2 regions of the Pseudomonas muyukensis genome follow, and region 2 is predicted to be linked to the other one. Evidence: predicted binding sites of a transcription regulator. Region 2 holds the regulator's gene; the other holds the start of a gene.
The links. The regulator FliA, encoded in region 2, starts transcription of late flagellar genes. The targets are predictions, from matches to a motif close to CTAAAGTTTNNNNNNNNNNNGCCGNTAA.

Region 1 (9,703 bases), 2.6 Mb from region 2:
CGAAGGTGACCTGCGGCGTAAGCCGCACGGGGCGGACGGAATAGGGAAAGGCGCAATACTATAATTAAATGTCGCCTGAAACCAAGAGGGGAAACGCCGCCACTGTGTCAAAGGGTGTCGTAACCCTTTGGCAGGCAGCCGTTTTTTATTTGCTACAGAGGTTGTACACGGCTCGGCGCGCCTTTGGCAAACCCGCTGTCGTGAATCGCCGGCCTGATGTCGCCCGATTCACGCGGCGAAGCGCGCTGGCACGCCGCAATGGCACAGCGCATAGTCGAGCGCCCAGAACAACAAGGCAGAGGCGGCCATGACCAAGACCCTGCATCACCGAGCCTGTCACCTGTGCGAGGCCATCTGCGGCCTGAACATCGAAGTCAGCCATGAGGCCGATGGCCGGGCGCGCATCAGTTCGATCAAGGGAGACCCGCAGGACCCGTTCAGCCGTGGCCATATCTGCCCCAAGGCGGTGGCCCTGCAGGACATCCAGGAAGACCCGGACCGCTTGCGCCAGCCGCATCGGCGAGTGGGCGACAGCTGGCACCCGATCAGTTGGGAGCAGGCATTCGAGTTGGCCGCCGAACGGTTGTGGGCGCTGCAGCAGGCGCACGGGCGCAATAGCGTGGCGGTGTACCAGGGCAACCCCAGCGTGCACAACTATGGCCTGATGACCCACAGCAACTACTTCCTTGGCCTGCTCAAGACGCGCAACCGCTTTTCCGCGACCTCGGTCGACCAGCTACCGCAGCATCTGACCAGCCACCTGATGTATGGCCACGGCCTGCTGCTGCCGATCCCGGACATCGACCATACCGAGTTCATGCTGATCCTTGGCGGCAATCCATTAGCCTCCAACGGCAGCATCATGACGGTCCCTGATGTGGAAAAACGGCTCAAGGCGCTGAAGGCCAGGGGTGGGCGGCTGGTGGTGGTGGACCCGCGCCGTAGCGAGACGGCGGCGATGGCCGACCAACACCTGTTCATCCGCCCCGGTGGCGATGCGGCGCTGCTGGCGGGGCTGCTGCATACCTTGTTCGCCGAGGACCTGGCCCGTGGATCGCATTTGCCGGTCAACGGCCTGGGGCAGCTGCGCGCAGCCCTGGCGCCGTTCGCTGCCGATGCCATGAGTGCATGCTGTGGCATCCCGGCCGAGGCTATCCGCCAGTTGGCCCGGGATTTCGCCGCCGCCGACAAGGCGGTGTGCTATGGCCGCATGGGGGTGTCGACCCAGGCCTTCGGCACACTGTGTCACTGGCTGGTGCAACTGATCAACCTGGTGACCGGCAACCTCGACCGCGTGGGCGGCGCGCTGTGTACCGAGCCTGCGGTGGACCTGGTGGCCAGTACCGCGGGCGGGCACTTCGACCAGTGGCGCAGCCGCGTCTCGGGCTTGCCCGAGTATGGCGGCGAACTGCCGGTGTCGGCCTTGGCTGAAGAAATTCTCGAACCGGGCGAGGGGCAAGTGCGGGCTTTGGTCACGGTCGCCGGCAACCCGGTGTTGTCCACGCCCAATGGCCGGCAATTGGATCAAGCCCTGGCAGGCCTGGACTTCATGCTCAGCATCGATTTGTACATCAACGAGACCACGCGCCATGCCGACCTGATCCTGCCGTCGACCTCGGCCCTGGAGAACGACCACTACGACTCGACCTTCAACCTGTTGGCGGTGCGCAACGTCACCCGTTTCAACCGGGCGATCCTGGCCAGACCCGAGGGGGCGCTGCACGACTGGGAGATCTTCGTGGGGCTGGCCAAGGCGTTTGCCGCGCGCGCGCAGCTCGAGCTTAAGGCGACCTTGCCGCCAGCGCAGATGATCGATCAGGCGCTGCGCAGGGGGCGTCATGGCGACGGTTCGGCCTGGCAGCTCTCGCTACAGACACTCGAACAGCATCCCCATGGCCTGGACCTGGGGCCGTTGCAGCCGAACCTTGCTGGCCGCCTGCGCACTGCCAGCCAGGCGGTCGAGGCCGTACCGCAGGTGTTGCTCGACGACCTGCAGCGCCTGGCTCGACAGCGGCCGCCGGAGGTTGGCCAGCTGTTGTTGATCGGCCGTCGCCATGTGCGCAGCAACAACTCCTGGATGCACAACTTCCAGCGCCTGGTCAAAGGCAAGCCGCGCCACCAGTTGCTGATGCACCCGGACGACCTGCGCCAGCGACACCTGCACGATGGCCAGACCGTGCGGGTTCGGTCGCGCACCGGGGTGCTGGAGGTGCAGGTGCAGGCCAGCGAGGACATGATGCCGGGGGTGGTCAGCCTGCCCCATGGTTTTGGCCATGCCCGCCAAGGGGCGCGTCTGCAGGTGGCGGCCGTGTTGCCTGGGGTCAGTGCCAACGACCTGACCGACGAGCGCCTGCGTGACGGCGTGTCCGGCAATGCCGCGCTCAATGGCGTACCGGTGCAGGTGGAGGCCGCCTGATGTACGGCAAGGCCGAGCACGCTGCTCGGCTTTCCGTTACAATGCGCCACCGTGCCGACGACCCAGTCGGAAAGTTCAGCCGAGGTGCTTCATGGATATCATCGATACAATCAAAGAGCAGATTGCCAACAACACCATTCTGCTTTACATGAAAGGTTCGCCGAATGCCCCGCAGTGCGGCTTCTCTGCCAAGGCTTCGCAAGCTGTGATGGGATGTGGCGAGAAATTCGCTTATGTCGACATCCTGCAGAACCCGGAAATCCGCGCCAACCTGCCCAAGTACGCCAACTGGCCGACCTTCCCGCAACTGTGGGTGGCCGGTGAGCTGGTCGGTGGCAGCGACATCATGCTGGAGATGTTCGAAAAGGGTGAGCTGCAGACCCTGATCAAGGAAGCGGCCGCCAAGGCCAAGGCTTCCGAAGCCTGATACGGCCGCTGGCCCAGGTACGCAAAAGCCCCGCATGAGCGGGGCTTTTTGTTGGCCAAACATGGTCAGTAATTGCTAGGCCACAATTCGCCGGCTGCATGCGGCTTGTGTAGGAGTGGCCTTGTGTCGCGAAAGGGCTGCGAAGCAGCCCCGGCGATTTTGCATGGTACCGAGATCCTGGGGCCGCTACGCGGCCCTTTCGCGACACAAGGCCGCTCCTACAGGGTTACGCGATCACCTGCTGGCGATGCTTTGTCTGACCGATGTGAAACTTATTCTTCGCCCATCTGCGATTGCAGGTAGTTCTCGAGGGTGATCTTGTCGATCAGGCCCAGCTGGGTTTCCAGCCAGTCGATGTGCTCTTCCTCGGACTCGAGGATATCTTCGAGCAGGTCACGGGAACCGAAGTCGCCAGCGGTTTCGCAATGGGCGATGGCGGCTTTCAGGTCGGCGTGGGCCTTCTTCTCAAGCTTCAGGTCGCACTCGAGCATCTCCTTGGTGTGCTCGCCGATCATCAGCTTGCCCAGGTCCTGGACGTTGGGGATGCCTTCGAGGAAGAGAATACGCTTGATCAGTTTGTCAGCGTCCTTCATCGCGGTGATGGACTCTTTGTACTCGAGCTTGCCCAGCTTGTTCAGGCCCCAATCTTCATACATGCGTGCGTGCAGGAAGTACTGGTTGATCGCGACCAGCTCGTTTCCGAGGATCTTGTTGAGATGCTGGATGACGCTTACGTCGCCTTTCATGATGGGGTCCTGCCCTGTGGAAGTTGAGCCAATGAAATCAAGTTTGAGCCCGACCTCTATCTATGTCAAACCTAAGTTATTGAATAATAAGTGAAAATTAATAGGAATAAGAATGTTTGTGAACCGCGTTCGAGCGCTAAGTTATTGAATTGAAGGCATAAAAAAACCGGACACGAGGTCCGGTTCTTTGAATTCTGCCAGGTCAGGCGGCGTTGAATTCCACAGGGTAGGGCAGCACGGCCTGTTGGCTCAGTTGCAGGTCAGTGAGCGTTTCACGCACCACCTGCTTGGCCAGGCAAGCACATTTGCCACACTGGCTGGCGACGTTGGTCGCGGCTCGAACTTCCTTGTAGCTGCAGCATCCTTCGTAGATCGCATCGCGGATCTGTCCGTCGGTGACACCGACACAAAGACACACATACATAAAGGCTGACCATCGCGGGGTTGAGTCGATGGGTTGGAGAGTAATGGTAATGAGAATGCTTGTCAAAGCCCTTTCTGAAAGGGCCGTGCTTGAGCGACCGGTGGTACAGATTCGGCCTGTCACGCAAAGCTGTGTATGATGGTCAACCTTTGCTGGATCCGGGGGAATGCGTTCTGCCCGGGCAAGCTTCTTCACCCCTCATCAGGAGAAATCGAATGAGCGTACTCGTTGGCAAGAAAGCCCCTGACTTCACCGTACCGGCTGTGCTGGGCAACGGCGAAATCGTCGACAGCTTCAACCTGGCCTCGGCCATCAAAGGCAAGTACGGCCTGGTGTTCTTCTACCCGCTGGACTTCACCTTCGTCTGCCCGTCCGAGCTGATCGCCCTGGATCACCGCATCCCGGACTTCCAGGCCCGCAACGTGGAAGTGATCGGCGTGTCGATCGACTCGCACTTCACCCACAACGCCTGGCGTAACACCCCGGTCAACAACGGCGGCATCGGTCAGGTCAAGTACACCCTGGCGGCCGACATGACCCACGAAATCTGCAAGGCCTACGACGTCGAGTCCGAAGGCGGCGTGGCGTTCCGTGGCGCCTTCCTGATCGACACCAATGGTGTCGTTCGTTCGCAGATCGTCAACGACCTGCCGCTGGGCCGTAACATGGACGAGCTGCTGCGCCTGGTCGACGCCCTGCAATTCCACGAAGAGCACGGCGAAGTCTGCCCGGCCAACTGGAAGAAAGGCGACAAGGGCATGAACGCTTCGCCGGAAGGTGTTGCCGCCTACCTGAGCGAGAACGCTGGCAAGCTGTAATTGCCTCGCGCATAAAAAAACCGGCCCATGTGGCCGGTTTTTTTATTCCAACGGTCAAGCTTAACCCTGTAGGAGCCGGCCAGCGCAGTGGATGGCACCGGCGCTGCCGGTGTTCGCCGGCAAGGCCGGCTCCTACAGAGGGCGAGTTCAATCGTTGAAATCGCGCCAGCCGCCCATCTCTTTCCAGCGGTTGACGATGCCGCAGAACAACTCGGCGGTCTTCTCGGTGTCGTAGCGCGCCGAATGCGCCTCACGGCCGTCGAAGTCGATGTCGGCGCTTTGGCAGGCCCGCGCCAGCACGGTCTGGCCATAGGCGAGGCCGGCCAGGGTGGCGGTGTCGAAGCTGGAGAACGGGTGAAACGGGTTGCGCTTGATGTCGTTGCGCGCCACTGCCGCATTGAGGAAGCCCAGGTCGAAGCTGCTGTTGTGGCCGACCAGGATCGCCCGCTTGCAGCCGTTGGCCTTCAATGCCTTGCGCACACCGCGGAAGATATCGGTGAGCGCGCTTTCCTCGGCCACGGCCATGCGCAACGGGTGGTCAAGCTTGATCCCGGTGAACTCCAGCGCGGCGGCCTCGATGTTGGCCCCCTCGAACGGCTCGACCCGGTAGAAGTAGGTGTGCTCGGGGAACAGGAAGCCTTTCTCGTCCATGCCGATAGTGACCGCGGCAATTTCCAGCAGGGCGTCGGTGGCGCTGTTGAAGCCGCCAGTCTCGACATCCACCACCACCGGCAGGTAGCCGCGGAAACGCTCGGCCATCGGGTGGCGCGAGCCGCTGCTGACCGGGCTGTCCTGTTCGTCGTCGTAGAGGTCTTCGCTCACGCGTTGTCCTCCAGCAGGCGCCAGCGCAGTTGTTCACCGGCGCGCAGGGGAACCACGGTGGTGTCGCCCAATGGCAGGCTGTCGGGCGCCGTCCACGTTTCGCGAACCAGGGTAATGGTGTCGGTGTTTCGTGGCAGGCCGTAGAAATCCGGGCCGTGCTTGCTGGCGAAACCTTCCAGCTTGTCCAGCGCGTTGCGCTGCTCGAACGCCTCGGCGTACAGCTCGATCGCGGCATAGGCGGTGTAGCAGCCGGCGCAGCCGCAGGCGGCTTCTTTCGCGTGTTTGGCGTGGGGGGCCGAATCGGTGCCGAGGAAGAACTTCGGGTTGCCGCTGGTGGCGGCGTCCAGCAGCGCCACCTGGTGGGTGTTGCGCTTGAGGATCGGCAGGCAATAGAAGTGCGGGCGAATGCCGCCGACCAGCATGTGGTTGCGGTTGTACAGCAGGTGCTGGGCGGTGATGGTCGCGCCGACGTTGGCCGGGGCCTCGCTGACGAACTGTGCGGCATCGCCGGTGGTGATGTGCTCGAACACCACCTTGAGGGTCGGGAAGCGCTCGACCAGACGACGCATGTGCTCGTCGATGAAGCGCTTCTCGCGGTCGAACACGTCGACCTCGCTGCGGGTCACTTCACCGTGCACCAGCAATGGCATGCCGACTTGCGCCAGTGCCTCGATGGCCGGGAAGATGTTGTCGATGCTGGTCACGCCCGAGTCGGAGTTGGTGGTGGCGCCGGCCGGGTACAGCTTGGCGGCGTACACGAAGCCGCTGGCCTTGGCCGCGCGGACATCCTCGGGGCTGGTGCGGTCGGTGAGGTACAGCACCATCAGCGGCTCGAAGCGGCTGCCGGCCGGGCGGGCGGCAAGGATGCGCTCGCGGTAGGCGCCAGCCTCGACGGCGTTGCGCACCGGCGGCACGAGGTTGGGCATGATGATGGCACGGGCAAAGGTGCGCGCCACGTCACCGACGGTATGTGGCAGGACGGCACCATCGCGCAGATGGATGTGCCAGTCGTCGGGGCGCAGGAGGGTCAGGCGATCGGACATTGGGAATTCCAGGCGGGTCGAACTCAGACCTCAATGCTACCGGAAAACCCCTTGTCGAGCACGGCTATCAAGTTTTCCCACGGGCGTCCGATAGCCTTGAGGTAAGCCGTCAGAATCTGTGGAGCCGCCCGTGCGCCAGCGTTACCTAGCCCTGTTCACCCTTGTCGCCAGCCTGCCGGCTGGGGCATTGACCTTCCAGACCCGCGTGGAGAACGTCGCCTGGAAAGTCGAGGGGGACCAGTTCGAATGCCGCCTGATCCAGCCGATCGACGGCTTCGGCAGCGGTGAGTTCGTGCGCCGCGCCGGTGAGCAGCCGACTTTCCAGCTGCGCTCTGACAGCAATGTGCTCGGGGCCGGCTCGGCCACCCTGCTGGCCGCGGCGGCGCCCTGGCAGCCTGGGCGCGGCGATATCAACCTGGGTGCGGTGCGCATGGCCCGCAGCGGTGTGCTGTTCACCTCCAGCCAAGGGCAGGCCAGCCGCCTGATCAACGGCCTGCTCGATGGGCGCAGCAGCGTGGTGCGCAACTACGCCGGTGAAGGCGGGCGGGCCATGGAAGTGCATGTGATGCCGGTGAGTTTTGCCAAGGCCTACAGCGACTACCAGCTCTGCGCGGCCAAACTGCTGCCGATGAACTACGACCAGATCCGCCAGACCCAGGTCGGCTTTCCCGGTGGCGGCATCGAACTGGACAGCTCGGCGCGCGCGCGCCTGGACGTGATCCTCGATTACTTGAAGGCCGATCCGTCGGTCAATCACATCGAGCTCAATGGCCACTCCGACAACAGCGGCAATCGCCTGACCAATCGCGACACCTCGCGGCGGCGGGCCTTGGCGGTGGCCGAATACTTCAAGGCCCATGGCGTGCCGGACGAGCAGATCACCGTGCGCTTCCATGGCGAACGCTACCCGCTGGCCAAGAACAACACCCCTGCCAACCGTGCGCGCAACCGCCGAGTCAACATCCAGCTTGACCGGGTGGTACCGGTGCACAAGCCCGTCGAGCCGCCGCCGGTGCAGGCCCCGCCAGCCGCAGCCCCGGCTGCTGCGCCTACGGCCCCGGTAGGGGCCGCGCAGCCCGCGCCGGGGAAATAATCCAGGGTGCGACCGTGGGTCGCGCTCTCGACAATTCCTGTCGCTTTGTCGTCACAAGCTGTCGCCCCATTGTAAATTTTTCGGCAAGGCCGGTAGAATCATCGGCTTTCCGTACAACCCCGTGGAGTGATGGCATGGCGGACGTAAAAAAGGTCGTATTGGCGTATTCCGGCGGCCTTGATACTTCGGTGATTCTCAAGTGGCTGCAGGACACCTACAACTGTGAAGTGGTGACCTTCACCGCCGACCTCGGTCAGGGCGAGGAGGTCGAGCCGGCCCGCGCCAAGGCCCAGGCAATGGGCGTGAAAGAAATCTACATCGACGACCTGCGCGAAGAATTCGTGCGTGATTTCGTGTTCCCGATGTTCCGCGCCAACACCGTCTACGAAGGCGAGTACCTGCTGGGTACCTCCATCGCCCGCCCGCTGATCGCCAAGCGCCTGATCGAGATCGCCAACGAAACCGGCGCCGATGCCATTTCCCACGGCGCAACCGGCAAGGGCAACGACCAGGTGCGCTTCGAGCTGGGTGCCTATGCGCTCAAGCCCGGCGTCAAGGTCATCGCCCCATGGCGCGAGTGGGACCTGCTGTCCCGCGAGAAGCTGATGGACTACGCCGAGAAGCACGGTATCCCGATCGAGCGCCACGGCAAGAAGAAGTCGCCGTACTCGATGGACGCCAACCTGCTGCACATCTCCTACGAAGGCGGTGTCCTGGAAGATACCTGGACCGAGCACGAGGAAGACATGTGGAAATGGAGCGTCTCGCCGGAGAACGCACCGGACCAGGCCACCTACATCGAGCTGACCTACCGCAACGGTGACATCGTCGCCATCGACGGCGTCGAGAAGACCCCGGCCACGGTCCTGGCCGACCTCAACCGCATCGGCGGCGCCAACGGCATTGGCCGCCTCGACATCGTCGAGAACCGCTATGTCGGCATGAAGTCGCGTGGCTGCTACGAGACCCCGGGCGGCACCATCATGCTCAAGGCCCACCGTGCCATCGAGTCGATCACCCTGGACCGCGAAGTCGCTCACCTGAAGGATGAGCTGATGCCGAAGTACGCCAGCCTGATCTACACCGGCTACTGGTGGAGCCCGGAGCGTCTGATGCTGCAGCAGATGATCGACGCCTCCCAGGTCAACGTGAACGGTGTCGTGCGCCTGAAACTGTACAAGGGCAATGTCACCGTCGTCGGCCGCAAGTCGGACGACTCGCTGTTCGACGCCAACATCGCGACCTTCGAGGAAGACGGCGGCGCCTACAACCAGGCTGATGCCGCAGGCTTCATCAAGCTCAATGCCCTGCGCATGCGGATTGCCGCCAACAAGGGGCGTGCGCTGCTCTAAGCAGGCGGTTGCAGAAAAACCCGGCCAGTGGCCGGGTTTTTTTGTGCCTGGGCCTCATGCTTGATGTTCCCCGTCGAGCGCCGTTGCAGCGTTGTCGAGCATAGGCTCCACCGACAGGTGAATGCATACCCGTGCATCCAGGTTGTACAGGACCCAGCGCCGCGTCGAGGACGGTGGGCGCTCGATCATGCGCAGTACATGGTTTTCGATCATCTTGCGGCTTTCCGAGCCGGAGATGGCGATGATCATTGCGCCTTGATCGTGGCTGGAGGGCCTGATGGCTTCGGCGGGCATCGTGGGGCTGTGAGTTGCCGTTGTCTGTTCGGCGCTTGGGCCGGAGGCAGAAGAGGGCGGCTGACAACTTGAACCGGGCTCGTGTTTGTCGGGGGCGAACAATGAGCCGGTGTTGAAGTTGAGGGTGAGGAAGAACAACACCGTCAGGAAAAACGGAAACCCCACCAGAAACCAGGTGTAGATACTCTGGCTCTCTTCACTGAGAAAGGGAAGGGAGGCCAGTGCCGAGGCTTCGATGACGCCGGCAAACACGGCGATAAGGGTCAGG
Region 2 (9,703 bases):
GAACTGGCCCTTGCCATGCAACTGGTCGAGCAGCGACTCGAACTCGGCGTCGGTGATTTCGTCACCCTCGCCTGTGACCTGCTCGCCTTGCAGCTGCTCGTGAACGGCTGCTTCGGCCTTGACCGCATCCAGCGAATCGAGCAGTTGCTCGAACTCGGTGTCGGTGATGTCGGGCTCGGCGGCCGCTGCTTCGGCGACCGGCTCGGCCTCGACCACTGCAGCCGGTGCTTCGGCGCCACCCGGCTCGGCCAGGCGCGACAGCGCCGCCAGCAGTTCCGGGGTGGCCGGGGTCACGGCGCTGCGCTCGCGCACCTGGCCGAACATGCTGTTGACCGTGTCGAGTGCCTCGAGCACCACGTCCATCAGCTCGGCATCGACCCGGCGCTCCCCTTTGCGCAGGATGTCGAACACGTTCTCGGCGATATGGCAGCACTCCACCAGCTCGTTGAGCTGGAGGAAGCCGGCGCCCCCTTTTACAGTGTGGAAACCGCGGAAAATCGCATTGAGCAGGTCCGCGTCATCGGGCCGGCTTTCCAGCTCGACCAGTTGCTCGGACAGTTGCTCGAGGATTTCGCCGGCTTCTACCAGGAAATCCTGGAGGATTTCTTCATCGGCGCCGAAGCTCATTAAACGTGCTCCTTAAAAACCCAGGCTGGACAGCAGATCATCGACATCGTCCTGACCGGACACGACGTCTTCACGCTTATCGGCATGAATCTGCGGACCTTCACCCCGAGTCGGATGTTTTTCTTGATCTTTTTCAGCACGCAGCTGCTGGTGGTCATGTTCGATGCCGGCAAAGCGGTCGACCTGACTGGCCATCAGCACGAGCTTGAGCAGATTGCTTTCTACTTCGGTGACCAGCGCGGTTACCCGCTTGATCACCTGGCCGGTCAGGTCCTGATAGTCCTGAGCCAGCAGAATGTCGTTGAGGTGGCCCGAGACCTTGCGGTTGCCTTCGGCACTGTGCGTCAGGAAACTGTCGACGCGCTTGACCAGCTCGCGGAATTCCGGCGCCGCCACTTCGCGGCGCATGAAGCGCTGCCAGTCGGCGGACAGGTCCTGCGCCTCGCTCGCCAGTGCATTGAGCACCGGGGTGCTCTCCTCCACCAGGTCCATGGTGCGGTTGGCGGCACCTTCGGTGAGGCGCACCACGTAGGAGAGGCGCTCGGTGGCATCGGTGATCTGCGAGACTTCCTCGGCCTGCGGCATCGCCGGGTCGATCTGGAAGCTGACGATCGCGCTGTGCAGCTCGCGGGTAAGCTTGCCCACCTCCTGGTACAGGCCGCGGTCGCGGGTCTGGTTCAGTTGGTGGATCAGCTGCACGGCCTCGCCGAACCGGCCGCGCTCAAGGCTCTCGACCAGTTCCTGGGCATGCTTTTTCAGGGTTGATTCGAACTCACCCAGCGAGTTGTTGATTGACTCCATGGCGCCCCCTGACGTGACTCAGCCGTTGACGCGTTCGAAGATCTTCTCGATCTTTTCTTTGAGCACCTGGGCGGTGAAAGGCTTGACCACATAGCCATTGACGCCGGCCTGGGCCGCTTCGATGATCTGGTCGCGCTTGGCCTCGGCAGTCACCATCAGCACGGGCATGCCCTTGAGACGGTCGTGGGCACGCACCTTGCGCAGCAGGTCGATACCGGACATGCCGGGCATGTTCCAGTCGGTCACCAGGAAGTCGTAATGCCCGGCTTCGAGCATCGGCAGCGCCGTGGTGCCGTCGTCGGCCTCTTCGGTATTGGTGAAGCCCAGATCACGCAACAGGTTCTTGATGATCCGCCGCATCGTCGAAAAGTCGTCAACGATGAGGATTTTCATGTCTTTGTTCAATTAGACCTCCAAGCAGTCTTAAACGCGCTCGGCGCCGAGCGCGCAGTCAATCAATTCGGCACCACAAAATACGACTGCATCGAACCTTGGCTCAACGCGCCCGCCATTCACCCAGACGGCTGCGCAGACGTGCCGCGCACTGGCTGTGCAACTGGCTGACACGCGACTCGCTGACCCCCAGCACCTCACCGATTTCCTTGAGGTTCAGCTCTTCGTCGTAGTACAGCGCCAGGACCAGGCGCTCGCGCTCCGGCAGGTTGGCGATGGCATCGGCCAGGGCGGCCTGGAAGCGCTCGTCCTCCAGGTCCCGCGATGGCTCCAGCTGGCCACTGGCTCCGTCCTCGTGCAGCCCTTCGTGTTCGCCGTCCTGCAGCAGGTCGTCGAAACTGAACAGGCGGCTGCCCAAGGTGTCGTTCAGAATCCCGTAGTAATCATCGAGACTCAATTGGAGTTCGGCAGCAACCTCGTGATCTTTAGCGTCGCGACCGGTCTTTGCTTCAACACAGCGAATCGCATCGCTGACCATGCGCGTGTTGCGGTGCACCGAACGCGGTGCCCAATCGCCCTTGCGCACCTCGTCGAGCATGGCGCCACGGATCCGAATACCGGCGTAGGTCTCGAAGCTGGCGCCCTTGCTGGCATCGTACTTGTTGGCGACTTCCAGCAGGCCGATCATGCCGGCCTGGATCAGGTCCTCGACCTGGACATTGGCCGGCAACCGGGCCAGCAAGTGGTAGGCGATGCGCTTGACCAGCGGCGCGTAGCGTTCAACCAGCTCGTACTGGGCGTCCTTCGCCGCCTTGCTGTACATCTTGAAACCGCTCGCGTTCATAGCACGGGCCCTGCGCTGGTGGGTTGCACCAGGCGCTCGACGAAGAACTCCAGGTGGCCCCGCGGGTTGGCAGGCAGCGGCCAGCTGTCGACCTTCTGCGCAATGGCCTTGAAGGCCAGCGCGCACTTGGACCGAGGGAAGGCCTCATAGACCGCCCGCTGCTTCTGCACCGCCTTGCGCACGCATTCGTCGTAAGGCACGGCGCCAACGTATTGTAGGGCGACGTCGAGGAAGCGATCCGTGACCTTGGTCAACTTGGCGAAAAGGTTGCGACCCTCCTGCGGGCTCTGGGCCATGTTGGCCAGCACGCGGAACCGATTCATGCCGTAGTCGCGGTTGAGCAGCTTGATCAGGGCGTAGGCGTCGGTGATCGAGGTGGGTTCGTCGCACACCACCAGCAGCACTTCCTGGGCGGCGCGAACGAAGCTGACCACCGAGTCACCGATACCCGCGGCGGTATCGATCACCAGCACGTCGAGGTTGTCGCCGATCTCGCTGAAGGCCTGGATCAGCCCGGCATGCTGCGCCGGCGCCAGGTGCACCATGCTTTGCGTGCCGGAGGCCGCCGGCACGATGCGCACACCGCCCGGTCCCTGCAACAGCACGTCGCGCAGTTCGCAGCGGCCCTCGATGACATCGGCGAGGGTGCGCTTGGGCGTGAGCCCCAGCAGCACGTCGACATTGGCCAGGCCCAGGTCGGCGTCCAGCAACATGACCCGGCGGCCGAGCTCGGCCAGCGCCAGGGACAGGTTCACTGAAACGTTAGTCTTGCCGACGCCACCTTTGCCACCGGTCACGGCGATCACCTGTACGGGATGCATGCTACCCATGTCTGTTCTTTACCTTGTCTCGCTTGGACCCAGGCCACATGAGGGGCTGAACAGTCAAGGCCACGGTCCGGCCGGACAACCCCATGATGTAGGTACTTTGCACAGTATTCACCCTCAACCCGCGCGCTTGCCAGGGTTGTGGTACAGATCAGCGAACATGTCGGCCATGGCCTCGTCGCTGGGCTCGTCCTGCAGCTGCACGCTGACCGCGCGGCTCACAAGTTGGTGCTTGCGCGGTAATTGCAGGTCGTCGGGAATGCGCGGGCCATCGGTCAGATAGGCCACCGGCAGTTCGTGACGGATGGCCAGGCTCAGCACTTCGCCAAGGCAGGCCGTTTCGTCCAGTTTGGTCAGGATGCACCCGGCCAGGCCACAGCGCTTGTAGCTGTGGTAGGCGGCAGTGAGCACCTGTTTCTGGCTGGTGGTTGCCAGCACCAGGTAATTCTTCGCGGCGATACCGCGCCCGGCCAGGGTTTCCAGTTGCATGCGCAGGGCCGGGTCGCTGGCCTGCAGGCCGGCGGTGTCGATCAGCACCACGCGCTTGCGCAGCAGCGGCTCGAGGGCCTGGGCCAGCGACTCGCCCGGGTCGACGTAGGTGACCGGCACATTGAGGATTCGCCCCAGGGTCTTGAGCTGCTCCTGGGCGCCGATACGGAAGCTGTCCATGCTCACCAGCGCCAGGTTGTTCGCGCCGTACTTGAGCACATAGCGTGCGGCCAGCTTGGCCAGGGTGGTGGTCTTGCCCATGCCGGCCGGGCCGACCATGGCAATTACCCCACCCTCTTCGATGGGCTCGATCTCGGGCACGTCGATCATCCGCGCCAGGTGCGCCAGGACCATGCGCCAGGCCTGGCGCGGCTCTTCGATTTCGGCGGTGAGCTCGAGCAGTTCGCGGGCCAGGCCACCGGACAGGCCCAGGCGCTGCAGACGGCGCCAGAGATTGGCCTGCTGCGGCTTGCTGCCCTGCAGTTGGCTCCAGGCCAGCGAACCGAGCTGGACTTCGAGCAGCTCGCGCAGGCCATTGAGCTCGAAGCGCATGGCATCGAACAGGCGTGGGTCGACCGCCGCCGCGGCCGGAGCGGCCACTGGCGCGGGTTCATCGACCTGCGGCTCGATCAGCGGCTCGGACGCGGTCAGCGACTGGCCGGCAAACAGCTGGCGATTGCCACCCTCGCCCGCTTCGCCACGGCCGCTCAGCTCAGCCTGGGCGGTGACGATGCGCGACTGGGTCTTGCGCAGCTCGTCCTCCAGCTCGACGTTGGGCACGCGCGGGGCCAGGGCGGACAGCTTGTAGTCCAGCGCAGCCGTCAGTTCGACACCGCCAGCGATGCGCCGATTGCCGATGATGGCGGCGTCGGAGCCGAGCTCATCACGGACCAGCTTCATGGCCTGACGCATATCGGCGGCGAAAAAACGCTTAACTTGCATAACCCACTACCTCAGCCATTGGGGCCCACGGTGGCAACGATGGTGACTTGCTTGTTGTCAGGTATTTCCTGATACGCCAAAACATGCAAATTCGGTACAGCCAGGCGACCGAAGCGCGACAGCATGGCGCGGATCGGGCCGGCAACCAGGAGGATGGCCGGCTGGCCCTGCACTTCCTGGCGCTGGGCGGCTTCGATCAACGAACGCTGAAGCTTTTCGGCCATGCTCGGCTCAAGAAGAACACCGTCTTCCTGACCTTGCCCGGCCCTTTGCAAACTATTGAGCAAAATCTGTTCCAACCTTGGCTCCAAGGTGATCACAGGCAGCTCGGACTCAACGCCGACAATGCTTTGCACGATGGCGCGACACAATCCGACACGCACCACCGCCACCAGCGCGGCGGTATCTTGACTCTTGTTCGCATTGTTGGCGATGGCTTCGGCAATGCTGCGGATGTCGCGCACCGGCACCTGCTCGGCAAGCAACGCCTGCAACACCTTGAGCAGCCCCGACAAGGAAATGACACCCGGCACCACTTCCTCGGCCAGTTTCGGCGAGACCTTGGCCAGTACCTGCAGCAATTGCTGCACCTCCTCATGCCCGATCAGTTCATGGCAGTGCTTCTGCAGGATCTGGTTGAGGTGCGTGGCGACCACGGTACTGGCGTCCACCACGGTGTAGCCCAGCGACTGCGCCTGGGCGCGCTGGCCAACGTCGATCCACACCGCCTCCAGGCCGAATGCCGGGTCGTGCGCGGCGATGCCGTTGAGGGTGCCGAACACCTGGCCGGGGTTGATCGCCAGCTCCCGGTCCGGATAGATCTCGGCCTCGGCCAGGATCACCCCCATCAGGGTCAGGCGGTAGGCGCTGGGGGCCAGGTCGAGGTTGTCGCGAATATGCACGGTGGGCATGAGGAAGCCCAGGTCCTGGGAAAGCTTCTTGCGCACGCCCTTGATGCGCGCCAGCAGCTGGCCACCCTGATTGCGGTCGACCAGCGGGATCAGGCGGTAACCGACCTCCAGGCCGATCATGTCGATGGGGGTGACGTCGTCCCAGCCCAGCTCCTTGGTTTCCATGGCGCGCTGCGGCGAGGGCAGCAGATCCTGCTGGCGCTGGGCTTCCTCCAGCGCAACCACCTTGGCCTTCTGCTGCTTCTTCCAGACCAGATAAGCCCCCCCACCGGCCAATGCCCCGAGGCTGAGGAAGGCAACGTGGGGCATGCCTGGCACCAGGCCCATGACGATCATCAGCGCCCCGGAAACCGCCAGGGCCTTGGGCGAATCGAACATCTGCCGGTTGATCAACTTGCCCATGTCCTCGGAGCCCGAGGCGCGGGTGACCATGATCGCGGCGGCGGTGGACAGCAGCAGCGATGGCAACTGCGCCACCAAACCGTCACCGATGGTCAGCAGGGCGTAGACCTTGCCGGCGTCGCCGAAGGTCATGCCGTGTTGCAGCATGCCGATGAGCATGCCGCCGATCAGGTTGATGAACAGGATCAACAGGCCGGCGATGGCGTCACCGCGCACGAACTTGCTGGCACCGTCCATCGAGCCGTAGAACTCGGCTTCCTGGGCGACTTCGGCGCGACGGGCCTTGGCCTGGACCTGGTCGATCAGGCCGGCGTTGAGGTCGGCGTCGATGGCCATCTGCTTGCCGGGCATGGCGTCGAGGGTGAAGCGCGCGCTGACCTCGGAGATGCGCCCGGCGCCCTTGGTCACCACCACGAAGTTGATGATCATGAGGATGGCGAACACCACCGCACCGACGACGTAGTTGCCGCCGATCACCACTTCGCCGAAGGCCTGGATCACCTTGCCGGCGGCGCCGTGGCCTTCTTGGCCGTGGAGCATGACCACGCGGGTGGAGGCGACGTTGAGGGCCAGGCGCAGCAGGGTCGCCACCAGCAGGATGGTGGGGAACGCGGCGAAGTCCAGTGGACGCAGGGCGTAGACGCAGACCAGCAGGACCACGATCGACAGGGCGATGTTGAAGGTGAAGAATACGTCGAGCAGGAACGGTGGTATCGGCAACATCATCATTGCCAACATCACCAGCAGCAGCAGCGGCACGCCCAGGTTGCCCCGGCCGAGACCGGCCAGGTTGTTGCGGGCGTTGCTGATTAACTGAGTGCGATCCACCGCGAGTCCTCTTCAAGCAAAACTTTGACGCCTGTGTGGCGCCTGGCGCTGCCTTTGCAAGAAGCTTTCCAACTTTTGGGGATGGGGGATTTTCTTGGGGGGCGGGGGCGGGGGCGGGGTCGGGGTCGGGAATTGTTTTGGCTTTTGTATGCGCATTCATTTGCTGTGCCGACGTACAGTCACCCTTCCGCCCTTACGGCGGCCTACTTTTGTCGTGGCAAAAGTAGGCAAAACCGTTCCGCTCCGTTCATCCGGCCCCTACGCTACGCTCCGGGGTTCCCTCGCTCCGTTCTTGCTCCCGTGGGTACCGCGCTGTAGGGCCCATCCTGGGCCCCAGCGCTCGACGGCCATCCATGGCCGTCGCCCCACTACGCAAGAACTCCGCTCGGCCTCCTGAAGTCGCAATTGGCGGCGCCTGGGCTATCGCGCACTTAGAAGCAAAATCAAGAGCAGTTCAAGAGCAGATCAAGAGCAGATCAAGAGCAGAGATTTATGGTTTGTTAGTTGGAACTGTGTTGCTTGTCCAGACGCCATCGAGGGTAAAGCCCACTCCCACGATTGGCCACTTTATCGGCTTGGCGTGGAAGCGGGCTTGCCCCGCGATGCGATCCAGAGTTCCCCCTAATTCAACTAGCGATTAGCTGCGTCAGTGCAGGCGCCGCCCCTAACTTCGCGACTTCAGGAGGCCGAACGCAGGCCTTGCGTAGGGAGGTGACGGGCATGGATGCCCGTCAAGCGCTGGGGCCCAGGATGGGCCCTACAGCGCGGTCCTCCCGGGAGCAAGGCCGGAGTGAGGGAACCCCGGAGCGAAGCGTAGGGGCCGGATGAATGGAGCGAGGATTTTTTGGTTCCTTTTTGATCCTTCAAAAAGGGACCCGCCGTAAGGGCGGAAAGGTGACTAAGCGTCGATATAGAAAATGAATGCGCATACAACTCGCAAAACAAACAACAAACAACAAACAACAAACAACAAACTCAACTATCCCGCCGCAAATCCTCAGGAATCGGCAAATCCTTGTTCAACGGATCAGGCGCCTTACCCCTCCCCGCCCGATACTGCCGAATCTGGAACACATAAGCCAACACCTGCGCCACCGCCAGGTAAAGCCCCGCCGGAATCTCCTGCTCAAGCTCGGTGGAATAGTAGATCGCCCGCGCCAGGGCCGGCGACTCGAGAATCTGCACCTTGTGCTCCACCCCGATCTCGCGAATCTTCAAAGCCATGAAATCCGTGCCCTTGGCCAGCAGCAACGGCGCCGAGCCGCCCTTCTCGGGGTCGTACTGCAAGGCCACCGCATAATGGGTCGGGTTGGTGATGATCACGTCGGCCTCCGGCACCGCCGCCATCATCCGCCGTTGCGACATCTCCCGCTGCAACTGCCGGATCCGCTGCTTGACCTCAGGCTTGCCCTCGCTGTCCTTGTACTCGTCCTTCACTTCCTGCTTGGTCATCTTCATTTTCTTGTTCGTCTGGAACAGCTGGTACGGCACATCGATCGCCGCGATCAGCAACAGCCCAGCCGCCATCCACAAGGCACTCCAGCCCACCACCTGGACGGCATGGATGATCGCCTGCTCCATGGGCTCGTTGGCGATCGCCAGCAACGCCTGGCGGTCGCTGGCCAGCACCAGCAACGCCACCATCAGGATCATGATGAACTTGGCCACCGCCTTGAGCAGCTCGGTCAGCGCATTCATCGAGAACATGCGCTTGATCCCCGACAGCGGGTTCATGCGGCTGAACTTCGGCTGCAGCAGGCTCCCGGAGAACAAAAAACCACCCAGGGCGATGGGTGCAACGAAGGAAATGACGAACAACAGGATCAGGATCGGCTGCACCGACCAGATCGCCATCTTGCCCGAGGCCAGCAGGAACGCCCCCATGCTCCGCTCATCGACGATCACCTCGCGGGGCAGGCTGAAATTCATGCGCATCAGCGTCATCAGCGTCTCGGCCAGGTAGCCGCCGAAGGCCAAAAGCCCACCCGCCCCCGCCAAGGTCACCGCAACGGTATTGAGCTCCTTGGAGCGGGCAACCTCACCTTTCTCGCGCGAGTCGCGCTTGCGCTTCTCGGTGGGTTCCTCTGTCTTGTCCTGACCGCTCTCGCTTTCTGCCATGCTCAGCGCGCCCGTGCCAGTTCACGCAGCCACTGCAGCGCTTCGCTGGCCAGTGCCTGGTAGTGGGAAAGGATATCGGCCAGGCCGACCCAGAAGATGCCCATGCCCAGCACCAGGGTCAGCGGGAAGCCGATGGAGAAAATGTTCAACTGCGGCGCGGCCCGGGTCATCACGCCGAAGGCGATGTTGACCACCAGCAGCGCGGCGATGGCCGGCAAAATCAGCAGCAACGCCGCCCCCAGCACCCAGCTCAGGCGCCCGGCCATTTCCCAGAAATGACCGACCACCAGGGCATTGCCCACCGGCAAGGTGGTGAAGCTCTCGGTCAGCACCTCGAACACCACCAGGTGGCCGTTCATCAACAAAAACAGCACACTGACCAACATGGTCATGAACTGGCTGATCACCGTGACGTTGACACCGTTGGCCGGGTCGACCATGGAGGCGAACGCCATGCCCATCTGCACGGCAATGATCTGCCCGGCGATGACGAAGGCCTGGAACAGCAACTGGAGGGAAAA

Region 1: a site for FliA is predicted at 6,763-6,790, ahead of KSS95_RS08745 (flagellar protein MotY). Genes of this name have one in related genera too.

What each region holds. Positions count from the first base shown of each region.
Region 1 covers NZ_CP077073.1:1,940,314-1,950,016, forward strand. The annotation lists gene KSS95_RS08710 (molybdopterin oxidoreductase family protein) at 308-2,416, shown strand; gene grxD (Grx4 family monothiol glutaredoxin) at 2,508-2,843, shown strand; gene bfr (bacterioferritin) at 3,116-3,589, opposite strand; gene KSS95_RS08725 (bacterioferritin-associated ferredoxin) at 3,792-4,013, opposite strand; gene KSS95_RS08730 (peroxiredoxin) at 4,229-4,831, shown strand; gene rnt (ribonuclease T) at 4,979-5,653, opposite strand; gene pyrC (dihydroorotase) at 5,650-6,696, opposite strand; gene KSS95_RS08745 (flagellar protein MotY) at 6,827-7,789, shown strand; gene KSS95_RS08750 (argininosuccinate synthase) at 7,924-9,141, shown strand; gene KSS95_RS08755 (hypothetical protein) at 9,196-9,703, opposite strand, start outside.
Region 2 covers NZ_CP077073.1:4,533,185-4,542,887, forward strand. The annotation lists gene KSS95_RS19920 (chemotaxis protein CheA) at 1-627, opposite strand, end outside; gene KSS95_RS19925 (protein phosphatase CheZ) at 640-1,428, opposite strand; gene KSS95_RS19930 (chemotaxis response regulator CheY) at 1,447-1,821, opposite strand; gene fliA (RNA polymerase sigma factor FliA) at 1,925-2,665, opposite strand; gene fleN (flagellar synthesis regulator FleN) at 2,662-3,495, opposite strand; gene flhF (flagellar biosynthesis GTPase FlhF) at 3,610-4,923, opposite strand; gene flhA (flagellar biosynthesis protein FlhA) at 4,935-7,064, opposite strand; gene flhB (flagellar biosynthesis protein FlhB) at 8,040-9,182, opposite strand; gene fliR (flagellar biosynthetic protein FliR) at 9,185-9,703, opposite strand, start outside.